2 regions of the Pseudomonas sp. HC1(2025) genome follow, and region 2 is predicted to be linked to the other one. Evidence: riboswitches for the same ligand, from Rfam matches in the RefSeq annotation. Region 2 holds a riboswitch; the other holds the start of a gene.
The links. Region 2 has a riboswitch for cobalamin ahead of cobW (cobalamin biosynthesis protein CobW). Riboswitches for the same ligand answer to the same signal wherever they lie in the genome.
Positions count from the first base shown of each region.

Region 1 (7,458 bases), 1.2 Mb from region 2:
CAAGCCCCATGCCTACATCGCCCAGCCGACCCTGTGTCTGTCGACGTGCCCGACCTTTGTCGAAAACGGTATAGCGCCCCGGCATATCGACCTGCGGCCGTTCGTCCTGTCCGGCAAGGAAACCCGTGTGGTGCCCGGCGGGCTGACCCGTGTGGCGCTGCGGGAGGGTTCGTTGGTGGTCAACTCATCCCAGGGTGGCGGCACTAAAGACACCTGGGTGGTCGAGGAATGAAACCATGCTGAGCAGAACTGCCTCGGATTTATATTGGATGTCGCGCTACCTGGAGCGCGCGGAAAACCTCGCGCGCATGCTGGATGTCAGTTATTCGCTGTCGCTGATGCCCCAGGATGGGCGCGGCGATGGCCTGCACGAACTGGCCATGCCCCTGCTGATCACCGGCACCCTGGACGACTATCACGCGCGTCACGGCGAGTTGCATGCCGAGCGTTTGTTGCACTTCTTTGCCCTGGATGCCGCCAACCCGGCGAGCATCTACAGTTGCCTGGGCGCCGCCCGCGCCAGTGCCCATGCCGTGCGTGGGCGAATTACTGCGGACATGTGGGAAAACATCAACGCCACCTGGCTGGATATTCGCGTCATCGCCCAGGAGGGCCTGAGCCGCTATGGCATGAGCCGTTTCTGCGAATGGGTCAAGGAACGATCCCACCTGTTTCGTGGCGCCACCTACGGCACCATCATGCGCAACGACGCTTTTCGCTTTATTCGCCTGGGCACCTTTATCGAAAGGGCCGACAACACCCTGCGCCTGTTGGACGCCCGCTACGAGATGGCCGGCGACCAGGCCGACGTGGTAATTGATGGCACCGCCCACGCCTATTACCAATGGAGTGCGCTATTGCGGGCCTTGTCGTCCTTCGAGGCCTACACCGAGATCTATCGTGATGCGCCCGGCGCCCGGCAGGTGGCCGAACTGTTGCTGCTGCGTGCCGATGTGCCGCGTTCCCTGCGCGCGTGCAGCGAAGAAATCGACCAGATCCTCGCCAGTCTGCCTGGCATCAACGGCCGCCCGGCCCAGCGCCTGGCCGCCGAAATGGACGCGCGCCTGCGCTTTACCGCCATTGACGAAATCCTTGAAGAAGGCCTGCACGCCTGGCTGACCGACTTCATCCCGCTGGTACGCCAGTTGGGTAACGCTATTCATCATTCCTACCTGGAGGCGGCATGAGACTTTCCATCAGCCACGAAACTACCTACCGCTATGAAGACCAGGTGCGTGCCAGCATCCAATACCTGCGCCTGACCCCTCACGACAGCGAGCGTCAGCATGTGCTCAGTTGGCAGCTGGATCTGCCGCGTCCGGTGCGGGCCCAGTTGGACCCATTCGGCAATATCCTGCATGTGCTGACCCTGGATGAGCCCCACGAATCGATCGTCATCGGCGCCCGAGGCCAAGTGGACATTGACGAGTGGCGCGAGGCCGAGCACGACAGCCAGTCGCCATTTCCTTTCCAGCGTTGCACGCGCCTGACTGAGCCGGACGAGGCCCTGCGCGCCTTTGCCCAGCAGCACTGCGGTAAACGCCGGGATCGCAATGCCTTGATCGATCTGATGCACGCTCTCAACCAGCATATCGCCTACGTGCCGGGGGCCACGCAAGTGGAAACCTGCGCGGCCGAGGCGTTCGCCGGGCGTGCCGGGGTTTGCCAGGATCACGCCCATGCATTCCTGGCCTGCGCGCGCAGCCTGGGGATCGCCACGCGGTATGTGTCGGGGTATTTGTATAGCGAGGACAGCGAGCACCTGGCCAGCCATGCCTGGGCCGAAGCCTGGCTGGATGACGCCTGGTACAGCTTCGATGTGACCAACCAACTGGCCCGCCCGGAGCGGCATCTGAAACTGGCGGTGGGCCTGGATTACCTCGATGCGTGCCCGGTGCGCGGCATGCGCCGTGGCGGCGGGCACGAGCAGATGCATGCCAGGGTATTTGTGGCGCCGAGCCCGGTGATCCTGGTGCAGCAGCAATAACCCCGTCACCCCCTTGCCGGCGATGAGCCCAGAATGATCCTCATCGTCGGCAAGCCGGCATCAGGTGCTATTTAGCGGCTGACACCCGCCACACCTTATTCCCCACATCATCGGCCACCAGCAAGCCGCCTTGCTGGTCGATCACCACGCCCACCGGCCGGCCCATGGCTTTCTCATCACTGTTGAGGAACCCGGTCAGCACATCCACCGGTGCGCCGTTGGGCTTGCCCCCCGCAAATGGCACAAAGATTACCTTGTAACCACTGTGCGGCTTGCGATTCCACGAGCCGTGCTGGCCAATAAACGCGCCATGGGCAAATTGTGCCGGCAGCGTGTTGCCTTCAGCGAAGGTCAGGCCCAACGATGCGGTGTGTGGCCCGACGGCATAGTCCGGGGCAATGGCCTTGGCCACCAGGTCCGGATCCTGCGGCGTGACCCGTACATCCACATGTTGGCCGTAGTAGCTGAACGGCCAGCCGTAAAAGCCACCGTCCTGGACCGAGGTGATGTAGTCCGGCACCAAGTCGCTGCCGATTTCATCGCGCTCGTTGACCGCCGTCCATAGCTTGCCGCTTTGTGGCTCCCACGCCATGCCATTGGGGTTGCGCAGCCCGGAAGCAAAAATCCGCTGCTTGGCGCTGGCCCGGTCGACTTCCCAGATCGCCGCACGGCCCTGTTCGGCTTCCAGGCCGTTTTCACCGACGTTGCTGTTGGAACCCACGCTTACATACAACTTGCTGCCATCCTTGCTGGCCACCACGTTTTTCGTCCAGTGGTGGTTGAGCGGGCCGCCCGGCAGGTCGATGACCTTGGTGCCCTGGGCCTTGATCGCGGTTTCCCCCGGTTGATAGGGAAAGCGCAGCAGCTTGTCCGAGTCGGCCACGTACAGGTCGTTGCCCACCAGGGACATGCCAAACGGCGAGTTGAGGTTTTCCAGGAACACCGTGCGGGTTTCTGCCACGCCGTCATGGTCGGCATCGCGCAGCAGGGTGATGCGGTTCGGGCTAGGTACGCCGGCCCCGGCACGGCCCATGACCTTTTCCATGACCCAGCCGCGAATGCCCTTGGAGTCATCCGGCTTGGGCGGCGCGTTGGTCTCGGCCACCAGCACGTCGCCGTTGGGCAATACATACAACCAGCGCGGGTGGTCCAGGCCTTCGGCGAAGGCGCCGACCTGGGTGCCCGCAGCCGCGGTCGGCTTGGCGCCATCGGGCCAGCCAATGGCCGGGGCGATGTTGACGGTGGGGATCAGGGTTTTGTTCGGTTCCGGCAGCTTGGGCGATGGCCCCGTGCCGTCGGAGACCTGCAAGGTTGAGCTTTCGCCGCAGGCGGCGAGTGCGCCTGCGGCCATGATCAGTACGGCGAGTCGGGTCTTGTGCATGTTTTTCTCCTCAATGCCTGTAGTCATAGAGGTACAGCGCGCGGCGATGGTTCAAGTGCATGGCCGGCTTTAATTGACGCTGTACCCCCAACCCACTAACCTTCGCCGCTTGTTTCAGGTGCTCTGTGGCGTACGCGCCGACCGAGTGAAACAGGGAAGCCGGTGAGTGCGCGCACTTTTCTACAGTGCGGCCACGATCCCGGCGCTGCCCCCGCAACGGTAAATGAGTCAAGACGCTGCTTTTGCCACTGTATCGCCTGCGATATGGGAAGGCGCATCGTCGGCTCGCCCTGCTCAACAGGGCGCCACTCATGAGCCCGGAGACCGGCCTGATCCATCCAACAGCATCACGGTGGGCGATGCTTGGCTTCATTTAAGTGGTCTTTTCCTGCCCGCCGTTTTTGTCCAGCCCCAACGGAGAGCTGCCATGACTGATTCCCCCGATCGTGACGAACGCCACCTGGCGCGCATGCTGCGCAAAAAAGCGGTGATTGACGAGCGCATTGCCAACTCACCGAATGAATGCGGTTTGCTGCTGGTATTGACCGGCAACGGCAAAGGCAAGAGCAGCTCGGCCTTTGGCATGCTCGCCCGGGCCATGGGCCACGATCTGCAATGCGGCGTGGTGCAGTTCATCAAAGGCCGCAACAGCACCGGGGAAGAGCTGTTCTTCCGCCGCTTCCCCGAGCAGGTGCGTTTCCATGTGATGGGCGAGGGCTTTACCTGGGAGACCCAGGACCGCCAGCGTGATATCGCCGCTGCCGAAGCGGCCTGGAAAGTCTCCCGGGAAATGTTGCAGGACCCGTCCATCGGCCTGGTGGTGCTGGATGAGCTGAACATTGCGCTCAAGCACGGCTATCTGGACCTGGACCAAGTGTTGAGCGACCTGCAAGCCCGGCCACCGATGCAGCATGTGCTGGTCACCGGCCGCGGGGCCAAACCGGAACTGATTGAAATGGCCGATACCGTCACCGAAATGGGCATGCTCAAGCACGCGTTCCAGGCCGGTATCAAGGCACAGAAAGGCATCGAACTTTGAACCCGCCGCGCCATTGCCCAGCCGTGCTGATCGCCGCGCCGGCGTCAGGCCAGGGCAAGACCACTGTCACCGCCGCGCTGGCCCGTCTGCACCGCAACCTGGGGCGCAAGGTCCGGGTGTTCAAGTGCGGCCCGGACTTTCTCGACCCGATGATCCATGAGCGCGCCAGTGGTGCGCCGGTCTATCAATTGGACATGTGGATGGTCGGCGAGCAGGAAAGTCGCCGCCTGCTGTGGGAAGCAGCGGGCGAGGCGGACCTGATCCTGATCGAGGGCGTGATGGGCCTGTTCGACGGCACACCTTCCAGCGCCGACCTGGCGCGCCATTTTGGCGTGCCGGTACTGGCAGTGATCGATGGCACCGCCATGGCCCAGACCTTTGGCGCCCTGGCGCTGGGGCTGGCGCGTTACCAGGCAGACCTGCCGTTCGCCGGGGTCCTGGCCAACCGTGTCGGCACCGTGCGCCACGCCCAACTGCTCGAAGGCAGCTTGACCGAAGGCCTGCGCTGGTACGGCGCACTGTCCCGGGAAACCGGCATTGAGCTGCCCAGCCGTCACCTGGGCCTGGTGCAGGCCAGCGAGCTGAATGACCTGGACCTGCGCCTGGATGCTGCCGCCGCCGCCCTGGCCAGCAGTTGCGAGGTAGCGCTGCCACCGCCGGTGGAATTCGCCGCGCCCGAGCTGATCGAAGCCCAGCCGCTACTGGCCGGGGTGCGGATTGCCGTGGCCCGTGACGAAGCCTTTGCTTTCACCTACGGCGCCAGCCTGGATTTGCTGCGAGCGATGGGCGCGCAGTTGCACTTCTTCTCGCCGATCCATGACCGCGTGCTGCCCGACGCCGACAGCCTCTATCTGCCCGGTGGCTACCCGGAACTGCATCATCAGGCGCTGTCGCAAAATAGCGCGATGCTGCAGGCGATCCGTGCCCATCACGCTGCCGGCAAACCGTTGCTGGCCGAATGCGGGGGCATGCTCTACCTGCTCGATTCCTTGACCGATGTCGAGGGCACGCGCGCCGAACTGCTGGGCCTGCTGCACGGCGATGCGGTCATGCAGAAACGCCTGGCGGCCCTGGCCCTGCAAACGGTCGAGCTGCCGGAAGGCGTGCTGCGCGGGCATACCTATCATCATTCCCTGACCAGCACGCCGTGGCAGCCGATTGCCCGTGGCCTGAGCCCCAACGGCGGGCGCGGCGCCGAGGCGGTGTATCGCCAGGGGCGGATGACGGCCTCCTATGTGCACTTTTACTTCCCGTCGAATCCGGCTGCGGTGGCCGCGTTGTTTGCGCCAGACCGGCAAGCCGTTATGGCAGGCGACCACGGTTCAAATGTGGGAGCGGGCTTGCCCGCGATAGGGCCATGACCGACCACGCCTACCCCCAGGCCGAGCGCGACGCGATCTACCGCGCCATCGCCGAACGTCGCGACATGCGCCACTTCAGCGGCGGCGCCGTCGCCCCGGAGCTGCTGCAGCGTCTGCTGCAGGCCGCGCACCAGGCCCCCAGCGTCGGCCTGATGCAGCCCTGGCGCTTTATCCGCATCAGCGACCGCAACCTGCGCGGGCAGATCCAGCAGTTGGTGGAAGCCGAACGCATCCGTACCGCGCAAGCCCTGGGCGAGCGTTCGGACGATTTCATGAAGCTCAAGGTCGAAGGCATCCACGACTGCGCCGAGGTGCTGGTGGCGGCGTTGATGGATGATCGCGAGCGGCATATTTTCGGGCGCCGGACCTTGCCGGAAATGGACCTGGCGTCGCTGTCCTGCGCGATCCAGAATCTATGGCTGGCCTCCCGCGCCGAAGGCCTGGGCATGGGCTGGGTGTCGTTGTTCGAACCCCAGGACCTGGCCGACCTGCTCGGCCTGCCGCCCGGCGCCAAGCCGCTGGCCGTGCTGTGCCTGGGCCCGGTGACGGAGTTCTACCCGGCACCGATGTTGCAACTTGAGGGCTGGACCGAACCGCGTCCGCTGAGTGACATGCTGTATGAGAATTATTGGGGAGTGAGTCAATGAGTGTGGCCTTGCTGAGCGTCGCCGCAGTGGCGCTGGATGCGCTGTTGGGCGAGCCCAGGCGCTGGCATCCGCTGGTGGCGTTCGGCAATTTTGCCGGGCGCATCGAGCAGCGTTTCAACTCTGCGGGGCGCGGCTGGCGCAGCCATGGCGTGACCGCATGGTTTATCACCGTGATACCGCTGACCTTGCTGGCCACTGCCTTGTCCTGGGCGCCATACTTCGGCTGGGTGATCGAGATCCTCGCGTTGTACCTGGCCCTGGGCATGCGCAGCCTGGGTGAGCACGTGCTACCGGTGGCCCAGGCCCTGCGCAGCGGGGACCTGGACGAGGCGCGCACGCGTGTCAGTTACCTGGTCAGCCGTCAGACCAGCGAATTGGACAGCACCGAAGTGGCGCGCGCGGCCACCGAGTCGGTGCTGGAAAACGGCAGCGATGCGGTGTTCGCCGCACTGTTCTGGTTTGTCGTGGCCGGGGTGCCGGGCGTGGTGCTGTACCGCCTGAGCAATACCCTGGATGCCATGTGGGGCTATCGCAACGAACGCTTTGAGCGCTTTGGCTGGGCGGCGGCGAAGATTGACGATGTGCTCAATTACATTCCGGCACGCTTGGTTGCGTTGACCTACGCCGTGCTAGGCAAGACCCGCCTGGCGCTCACATGCTGGCGCCGCCAGGGCCCGACCTGGGACAGCCCGAATGCCGGGCCGGTGATGGCTGCGGGCGCGGGCGCCCTGGGTGTCGAGTTGGGCGGGGCGGCGATTTATCACGGTGAGTTGCACCAGCGTCCGACCCTGGGCGAAGGGCCGCCGGCCGATGCTGATTCCATCGAGCGTGGCTGGCAACTGGTGCAGCGCGGCGTGTGGCTGTGGGTGTTGATCCTGTGTGCGGGGGCGCATTTCTATGCTTGAACACGGTGGACGGCTGCGCAAGGCGGCGTTGCAGTACGGCATCGCCCAGGAAGACTGGCTGGACCTGTCCAGTGGCCTCGCGCCCTGGCCCTGGCCAATCCCACCCATCCCGCTGCGGGCCTGGGCCCGCCTGCCAGA
Region 1 covers NZ_CP196017.1:4,197,015-4,204,472, reverse strand. Annotated here, with positions in the region: gene ACSSVH_RS18630 (circularly permuted type 2 ATP-grasp protein) at 1-232, shown strand, start outside; gene ACSSVH_RS18625 (alpha-E domain-containing protein) at 237-1,187, shown strand; gene ACSSVH_RS18620 (transglutaminase family protein) at 1,184-1,987, shown strand; gene ACSSVH_RS18615 (PQQ-dependent sugar dehydrogenase) at 2,055-3,368, opposite strand; cobalamin riboswitch at 3,468-3,715, shown strand; gene cobO (cob(I)yrinic acid a,c-diamide adenosyltransferase) at 3,796-4,407, shown strand; gene ACSSVH_RS18605 (cobyrinic acid a,c-diamide synthase CobB) at 4,404-5,768, shown strand; gene bluB (5,6-dimethylbenzimidazole synthase) at 5,765-6,415, shown strand; gene cbiB (adenosylcobinamide-phosphate synthase CbiB) at 6,412-7,320, shown strand; gene cobD (threonine-phosphate decarboxylase CobD) at 7,313-7,458, shown strand, end outside.
Region 1: it holds a riboswitch for cobalamin, as region 2 does, so the genes downstream of both, cobO (cob(I)yrinic acid a,c-diamide adenosyltransferase) here and cobW (cobalamin biosynthesis protein CobW) in region 2, are expected to answer to the same signal.

Region 2 (7,430 bases):
CGTGCGGCCTCTCGCAGTTCGTTAAAGTTTACATAATGATCTTTGGGACCTTTGGCAAATTCGCGAAAGTAAATTCTCGCTTGGTCCAGCAGGGCTGCATCGCTGAGACTTTTGAAGTCTCCAGCGATAAGAGCGACTTGGTCCCAGGTCACATTACCGGAGTGCGAACCAAAGAGTGACTTGACTAGTTCTGGGCGGTTGATGACCTGCTTTGCAAGCTCTACTTGCTCTTGTGTGGCATCTCGTCCGTCGTGTAGTTTGCCTCTCGCCATACTTTTAAGCTCATCCAAGCGAAAGCTGTTGGATGTTTTAGCGCCTGGGACTTCCAAATCTATGAAATGGGCCAGTAGTTTTTCGGCCAGCATCGAGTGGGTGTAGCTCTCAAAATACGGAATGTCCGATGAGATGTTTTGTGTCGGTGCTAAGGTGGGAGAAGCGTCTTTGGGGAGTGTAGTGCGAGGTGCGTTAAGCATAGGCGCACTGGGTTGAATGCTTGCTGAAGAATTCATCGTGTTTGTATCCCCATTGAATAGGTGGGCTTGGGGTTGGATTGTTTGGAAAGCTGCCTTGAGAGTGAGTGATGTTTTTCAAGGCTGCTGTTCCTCGTGCTAACTGCGAAATGGATTTCATTAAATTACAGCACCTCTTTAACTCGTGTGGGCTGGATAGCCAGGCTGGATTCAAGGCGGGCTTTTACATAAGGTGCTTTTACGGTCTGCACTACGTACAGGTCTTTGTAGTGCTGGCTAGTAACGCTCCTGAAAAGGCGATTAGGGGGCAGGTATGAGCAAACGTATAGTCAAAATTGTCCATGTCATAACGTTGAGCTGGTCTCCTGCCAGGTCAGGGTCTATCAGAAATACTATCGGCTGATGTCTACGACAAAGTACGGTGGGAAACATCATTGTTCAGTGTCTGCAAAGATGGGAGGTTATTGGTTTTAGGCGTTATAGCGAGTGATATTGGTTGAATTGCGTTTTCTGTTGGATTGATTGTCATCGTTCCAGCTAACGTGGATGCATATTCAGTGTATTCAGTGGGTTGGTGAGAGGTGCGATAGTTATGTAGTGTTCGCGGCGTGACGGTTTCACTTTGGGTCCCCAGAGGTGAGGTGCACCCTTGAGTCACTAGATGCGTTTAGCTGCGCGACGTTGACCAGCTGCCGGGCACTGCGTAGCCTTGCACGTTCGAGGTTCTTCGGCTGCGGCCGAAGCTAAGAAGGGAACGCGGTCCAAGCCGCGGCTGCCCCCGCAACTGTAAAGGGTTTATCTGACTGCCACGCCACTGCCTGTACCAGGCGGGAAGGCGCAGCCAGCGCCAGCCGCAAGGCCAGCAAGCCCCAAGCCAGGAGACCTGCCTCGCAACCGATTTTCCATTTCAACCGGGCGGGGTGATCCGGTGACGAATCCAGCACCTGCGCCGCCGCAGGGCCAGTCGTCCCGTATGCCCGCCCCAAAGGGCATCCGATGAAAACACTGGCCAAACTCCCCGTCACTATCGTCACCGGCTTTCTCGGCTCGGGCAAAACCACCTTGCTGCGCCACATGCTGGACAACGCCCAGGGCCGGCGCATTGCGGTGATCGTCAACGAATTCGGCGAACTGGGCATCGACGGCGAGATCCTCAAGCAGTGCTCCATCGGTTGCACCGAAGAAGAAGCCAACGGCCGTGTCTACGAACTGGCCAACGGCTGCCTGTGCTGCACCGTGCAGGAAGAGTTCTTCCCGGTGATGCGTGAACTGGTGGCGCGCCGTGGCGACCTCGACCATATCCTCATCGAAACCTCCGGCCTGGCCCTGCCCAAGCCGTTGGTCCAGGCCTTCCAGTGGCCGGAAATCCGCAGTGCCTGCACGGTTGACGCGGTGATCACTGTGGTCGACAGCCCGGCCGTGGCCGCCGGCACCTTCGCCGCATTCCCCGACCAGGTCGACGCCATGCGCAAACTCGACCCGAACCTGGACCACGAATCGCCACTGCACGAGCTGTTTGCCGACCAACTGGCCAGCGCCGACCTGGTGATCCTCAATAAAACCGACCTGATCAGCCCCGAAGACCTGGCCCGTGTACGCCTGGAAGTCGCCGAAGAACTGCCGCCAGCGGTGAAAATCGTCGAGGCCAGCAGCGGCCGCCTGCCCCTGGACGTGTTAATTGGCCTGGGCGCCGGCTCCGAGGAGCATATCGACGGGCGCCATAGCCATCACGATCATCACCACGAAGGTGAAGACGATCACGATCACGATCACGATGCGTTCGATTCCATCTCCATCGACTTGCCCCAGGCTGATGAAGCGCTGCTGCTCGACGCCCTGAGCCAATTGGTGGTGCAGCACGGCATCCTGCGGGTCAAAGGCTTCGCCGCGATCCCCAACAAGCCGATGCGCCTGTTGATCCAGGGCGTGGGTACGCGCTTTGACAAGCACTTCGACCGCGCCTGGGGGGCTGACGAAGCACGCATCACGCGTCTGGTGCTGATCGGCCAGGATCTGGACGCAGCAGGCCTGGAAGCGCAATTGCGCGCTGCCCTCAGCGTTTAACCCATGCATCTGCTCAGGACCCAGCCCGGTGGCTTCGTCTCCGATGACAACATCGCCGACCTTGGACAGACCCCCGCCGAGCTGGTGATCCTGTGCAGCGGTGATTCCAGCCTGGCGCTGTTGGCCGAAGCCGCCCAGCAACTGCCCGACGACTACCCGAGCCTGCGCCTGGCCAACCCGATGCAGGTGCAGAATCACGCGTCGGTGGACCTGTATGTGGACGAGGTGTTGCGCCACGCCAAGGTCATCCTGATATCCCTGCATGGCGGCATCGGCTACTGGCGCTACGGTATCCAGCGCCTGGTGGAGTTGGCCGGGCAGGGCGTGCAGTTGATCCTGGTGCCAGGGGATGACCGTCCCGACCCCGAACTCAGCGGCCTGAGCACCGTGGATGCGCAGGCGCGTGACCGCCTGTGGCATTTTCTGCGCCAGGGCGGGCTGGCGAATGCGCTGGATTTCTATCGCTGCCTGGCCAGTAGCTACCTGGGCCGCGATTACCCCTGGGCCGAACCGCAAACCCTGCCGCGCACGGCGATTTATCACCCCCGCATCGCCAATGCGCGCCTCAGTGACTGGCAGGCGGACTGGAGCACCGATTGGCCGGTGGCAGCGGTGCTGTTCTACCGCTCGCACTTGCAGGCGGCCAATACCGCTTTTATCGACGTGTTCTGCCAGCGCTTGCAGGCGGCGGGCCTGAATCCGCTGCCAATGGCGGTGGCCAGTTTGAAGGAGCCCGGCTGCCTGACGGTGGTCGAGGATCTGCTGGATGAGGTGCAGGCGGCGGTGATACTGAACACCACCGGCTTTGCCCAATCCAGCCCGGAAACGCCCCATTTGCGGCCGTTTCGCCGCAATATCCCGGTGATCCAGGCCATCTGCGCCCAGGACAACCAACCCGGTTGGGAAGCCAGCGAACAAGGCCTTGGCCCGCGCGACCTGGCGATGCACATTGCCTTGCCGGAACTGGACGGGCGCATCATCAGCCGCCCGATCAGCTTCAAGGACCTGGCCTGGCGCAGCGAGCGCAGCCAGTCGGACGTGGTGTGCTACCGCGCAGCCCCCGAACGCATGGACTTTGTGGCCGAACTGGCGCGGCGCTGGGTCGAACTGGCCCGGGTGCCGAATGCAGAGAAACGCATCGCCCTGATCCTTGCCAACTACCCGACGCGCGACGGGCGCATCGGTAACGGCGTGGGCCTGGATACGCCGGCTGCGGCTTTGAATATCCTGCTTGCCCTGCAAACCAAGGGTTATCCGCTGCCGCTCACGTTGCCGGACAGCGGCACCGCCTTGATCCACGAGCTGCTCGGCGGTGTGACCAACGACCTCGACAGCCTCGACCTGCGCCCCTGCCATCAAAGCCTGGGGCTGGACGATTACCAGGCGATGTTCAATCGCTTGCCCGAGGCCAACCGCCAGGCTGTGCTGGAACGCTGGGGCACGCCCCATAACGATCCGATGTGCCGCGACGGGCGTATGATGATCGCCGGCCTGCGCCTGGGCCTGACCTTTGTCGGCATCCAGCCGGCGCGGGGTTACCAGGTGGATGCCAGCGCGGTGTACCACGACCCGGACCTGGTGCCGCCCCACGCTTACCTGGCGTTTTATTTCTGGCTGCGCCACACCTACGGCGCCCACGGCGTGATCCACGTGGGCAAGCATGGCAACCTGGAATGGCTGCCGGGCAAAGGCGTCGGGCTGTCGGAGAACTGCTGGCCGGATGCGTTGCTGGGGCCGCTGCCCAATATCTACCCGTTTATCGTCAACGACCCGGGCGAGGGCGCCCAGGCCAAGCGCCGCACCCAGGCGGTGATCATCGATCACTTGATGCCGCCGCTGACCCGCGCCGAGACTTACGGCCCGCTGCGTAACCTGGAACTGTTGGCGGATGAGTATTACGAAGCGCAGTTGCTCGACCCGCGCCGCGCCCTGGAACTGCAAAAGGACATCCTCAAGCTGGTGCGCGAAACCCGCATCGATCAGGAGCTTGCGCTGGATAACGAGGCCGACGCAGCCGTGTGGCTGCCGCGCCTGGACACCTACCTGTGTGACCTGAAGGAATCGCAGATCCGCGACGGCCTGCATATCTTTGGCGAATCGCCCGAGGGGCGCCTGCGTATCGATACCTTGTTGGCCCTGCTGCGCATCCCGCGTGGCGACGGGCGCGGCCCGCAATCAAGCCTGCTGCGCGTGTTGGCCAAGGCCTTCGAGCTGGGCTTTGACCCGCTCGATTGCGCCCTGGCCGAACCCTGGACCGGGCGCCGCCCCGACGTGTTGCAGAAGATCGACGGGCAGTTGTGGCGCACCGCCGGCGATACTCGCGAGCGTCTGGAGCTGTACGCGGCGCGGTTGATCGAACAGGCACTGGAAGGGCCCCTCGAACAGCTTGAGGAGCCCGGCTGGGAAGATGTGAAATCCGTGGTCGAAAGCCTGCGCATCGTCGTCGCACCGCGCCTTGATGCCTGTGGCCCGGCGGAAATGCGCGGCTTGCTGGATGCCTTGGACGGTCGTTTCGTACCGGCGGGGCCTAGCGGCGCACCGAGCCGTGGGCGCCTCGATGTGCTGCCGACCGGGCGTAACTTTTTCACCGTCGATGTGCGTAACCTGCCCACCACCACTGCCTGGCGTATCGGCTTCCAGTCCGCCAACCTGATGCTTGAGCGGCACCTGCAGGACCATGGTGACCATCTGCGCCAGCTCGGGCTTTCGGTGTGGGGCACCGCGACCATGCGCACCGGCGGTGACGACATCGCCCAGGCCATGGCGTTGATGGGCGTGCGACCGGTATGGGCCACGGGCAGCCAGCGTGTCGATGACTTTGAAATCCTGCCCATCAGCTTGCTTGACCGCCCGCGAGTTGACGTTACGTTGCGGGTGTCCGGGTTCTTCCGCGATGCCTTCGCCAACCTGATCCGCTTGTTCGATGCTGCGGTGCAGGCGGTCGCGGCGCTGGATGAACCGGACGACCTAAACCCCCTGGCGGCTAAGGTGCGCAGCGAGCGCGAGGCGCTGCGCAAGTCTGGCCTGGATGAAGAGGCTGCGGCCAGGCAGGCCGGCTGGCGCATTTTCGGGGCCAAGCCCGGTGCCTATGGCGCGGGCGTGCAGGGCGCGATTGACGCTCGCCTGTGGCAAAGCCGCGCAGACCTGGCCGAGGTCTACCTCAATTGGGGTGGCTACGCCTATGGTGGCTCTGATGAAGGCACTGCGGCCCGTGAACAGTTCGCCCAGCGCCTGAGCCAGGTGCAGGCCGTGTTGCAGAACCAGGACAACCGCGAGCACGACTTGCTCGACTCCAATGACTACTACCAATTCCAGGGCGGCATGCTCGCGGCCGTGGAAACCCTCAGTGGCAGCAAGGCTGCCAGCTATCATGGCGATCACAGCCAGCCGGACCTGCCGAAGATCCGCACGCTGAAGGAAGAGCTGAACCGGGTGATCCGCTCCCGCGCGGCCAATCCCAAGTGGATCGAAGGGGTCAAGCGCCACGGCTACAAAGGCGCGTTCGAGATGGCGGCAACGGTAGACAATCTGTTTGCCTTTGACGCCACTACTGCGCTGATCGACGATCACCAATATGCACTGCTGGCCGATGCCTACCTGCTCGACCCCGACACCCGGGCGTTTGTGCAACAGCACAACCCCGACGCCTTGCGCGACATGACCGAGCGCATGCTGGAAGCCCAGCAGCGTGGCATGTGGCAGGAGCCGGGGGCCTACCGCGAGGCATTGGAAAACCTGTTGCTGGACATAGAAGAAGACAGTTGATGACTGACATCCCCCATTTCCCACTGTCGGCAGTGGTCGGCGCCGACGACCTGAAGCTTGCCCTGTGCCTGACCGCCATCGACCCGAAGATCGGTGGCGTGCTGATCGAAGGCCCGCGCGGCATGGCCAAGTCCACCCTGGCCCGTGGCTTGGCGGACCTGTTGGCCAGCGGGCAGTTCGTCACCTTGCCGTTGGGCGCCACCGAAGAGCGTTTGGTCGGCACCCTGGACCTGGATGCGGCGCTGAGCGAAGGCCGTGCGCAGTTTTCCCCGGGCGTGCTGGCCAAGGCTGACGGCGGCGTGTTGTACGTGGATGAAGTCAACCTGCTGCCCGATCACCTGGTGGACTTGTTGCTCGACGTCGCCGCCAGTGGCACCAACCTGATCGAGCGCGATGGCATCTCCCACCGGCACTCGGCGCGTTTTGTGCTGATCGGCACGATGAACCCGGAAGAGGGCGAGTTGCGTCCGCAGTTGCTGGATCGGTTTGGTTTCAACGTGGCATTGAGCGGGCAGACTTTGCCGGCCGAGCGCGGGCAGATCATTCGCCGGCGCCTGGATTTCGATAGCGACCCCGGCGCGTTCTGCGCGCAGTGGGCTGACCAGCAAGCGGCGCTGCGCGCGCGTTGCACCCAGGCCCGTGCACGCCTGGAAAGCATCGCCCTGGATGACCAGGCCCTGGCACAGATTACCGAGCGCTGCTTTGCCGCTGGTGTCGACGGCCTGCGTGCCGATCTGGTGTGGTTGCGCGGCGCGCGGGCCCATGCGGCGTGGCGTGGGGTTGCGGCCATCGCTGAAGAAGATATAGAGGCCGTTGCCGAATTTGCCTTGCGCCATCGTCGCCAGGAGCAAGCACCGCCTGCAGGCAGGTCCGATCAGGGCCAGGCGCCCCAGCCTTCAGATAGCGCGTCGGGCCAGGGCCAATGGGGCGAAATGCCCGCACCCGCATTGCCCACGGGTGCTCGCCGAGAAGTGCCTAGCTGGCCAAAAAAGCCCTAGGCATCCGCCCCCGACCTGATACGGGGGCGGATGCCCGTCCCAAAGCAGGGCGACTGGACAGGGGCCGCCAGGGCAAGGCGCGCAGCGCGCAGCAGGGCTCGGTCAACTGGCCGGGCACCCTGCTGGGGGGGCG
Region 2 covers NZ_CP196017.1:3,037,008-3,044,437, reverse strand. Annotated here, with positions in the region: gene ACSSVH_RS13660 (hypothetical protein) at 1-509, opposite strand, end outside; cobalamin riboswitch at 1,174-1,375, shown strand; gene cobW (cobalamin biosynthesis protein CobW) at 1,467-2,534, shown strand; gene cobN (cobaltochelatase subunit CobN) at 2,538-6,299, shown strand; gene ACSSVH_RS13645 (magnesium chelatase ATPase subunit I) at 6,299-7,297, shown strand; gene ACSSVH_RS13640 (VWA domain-containing protein) at 7,351-7,430, shown strand, end outside.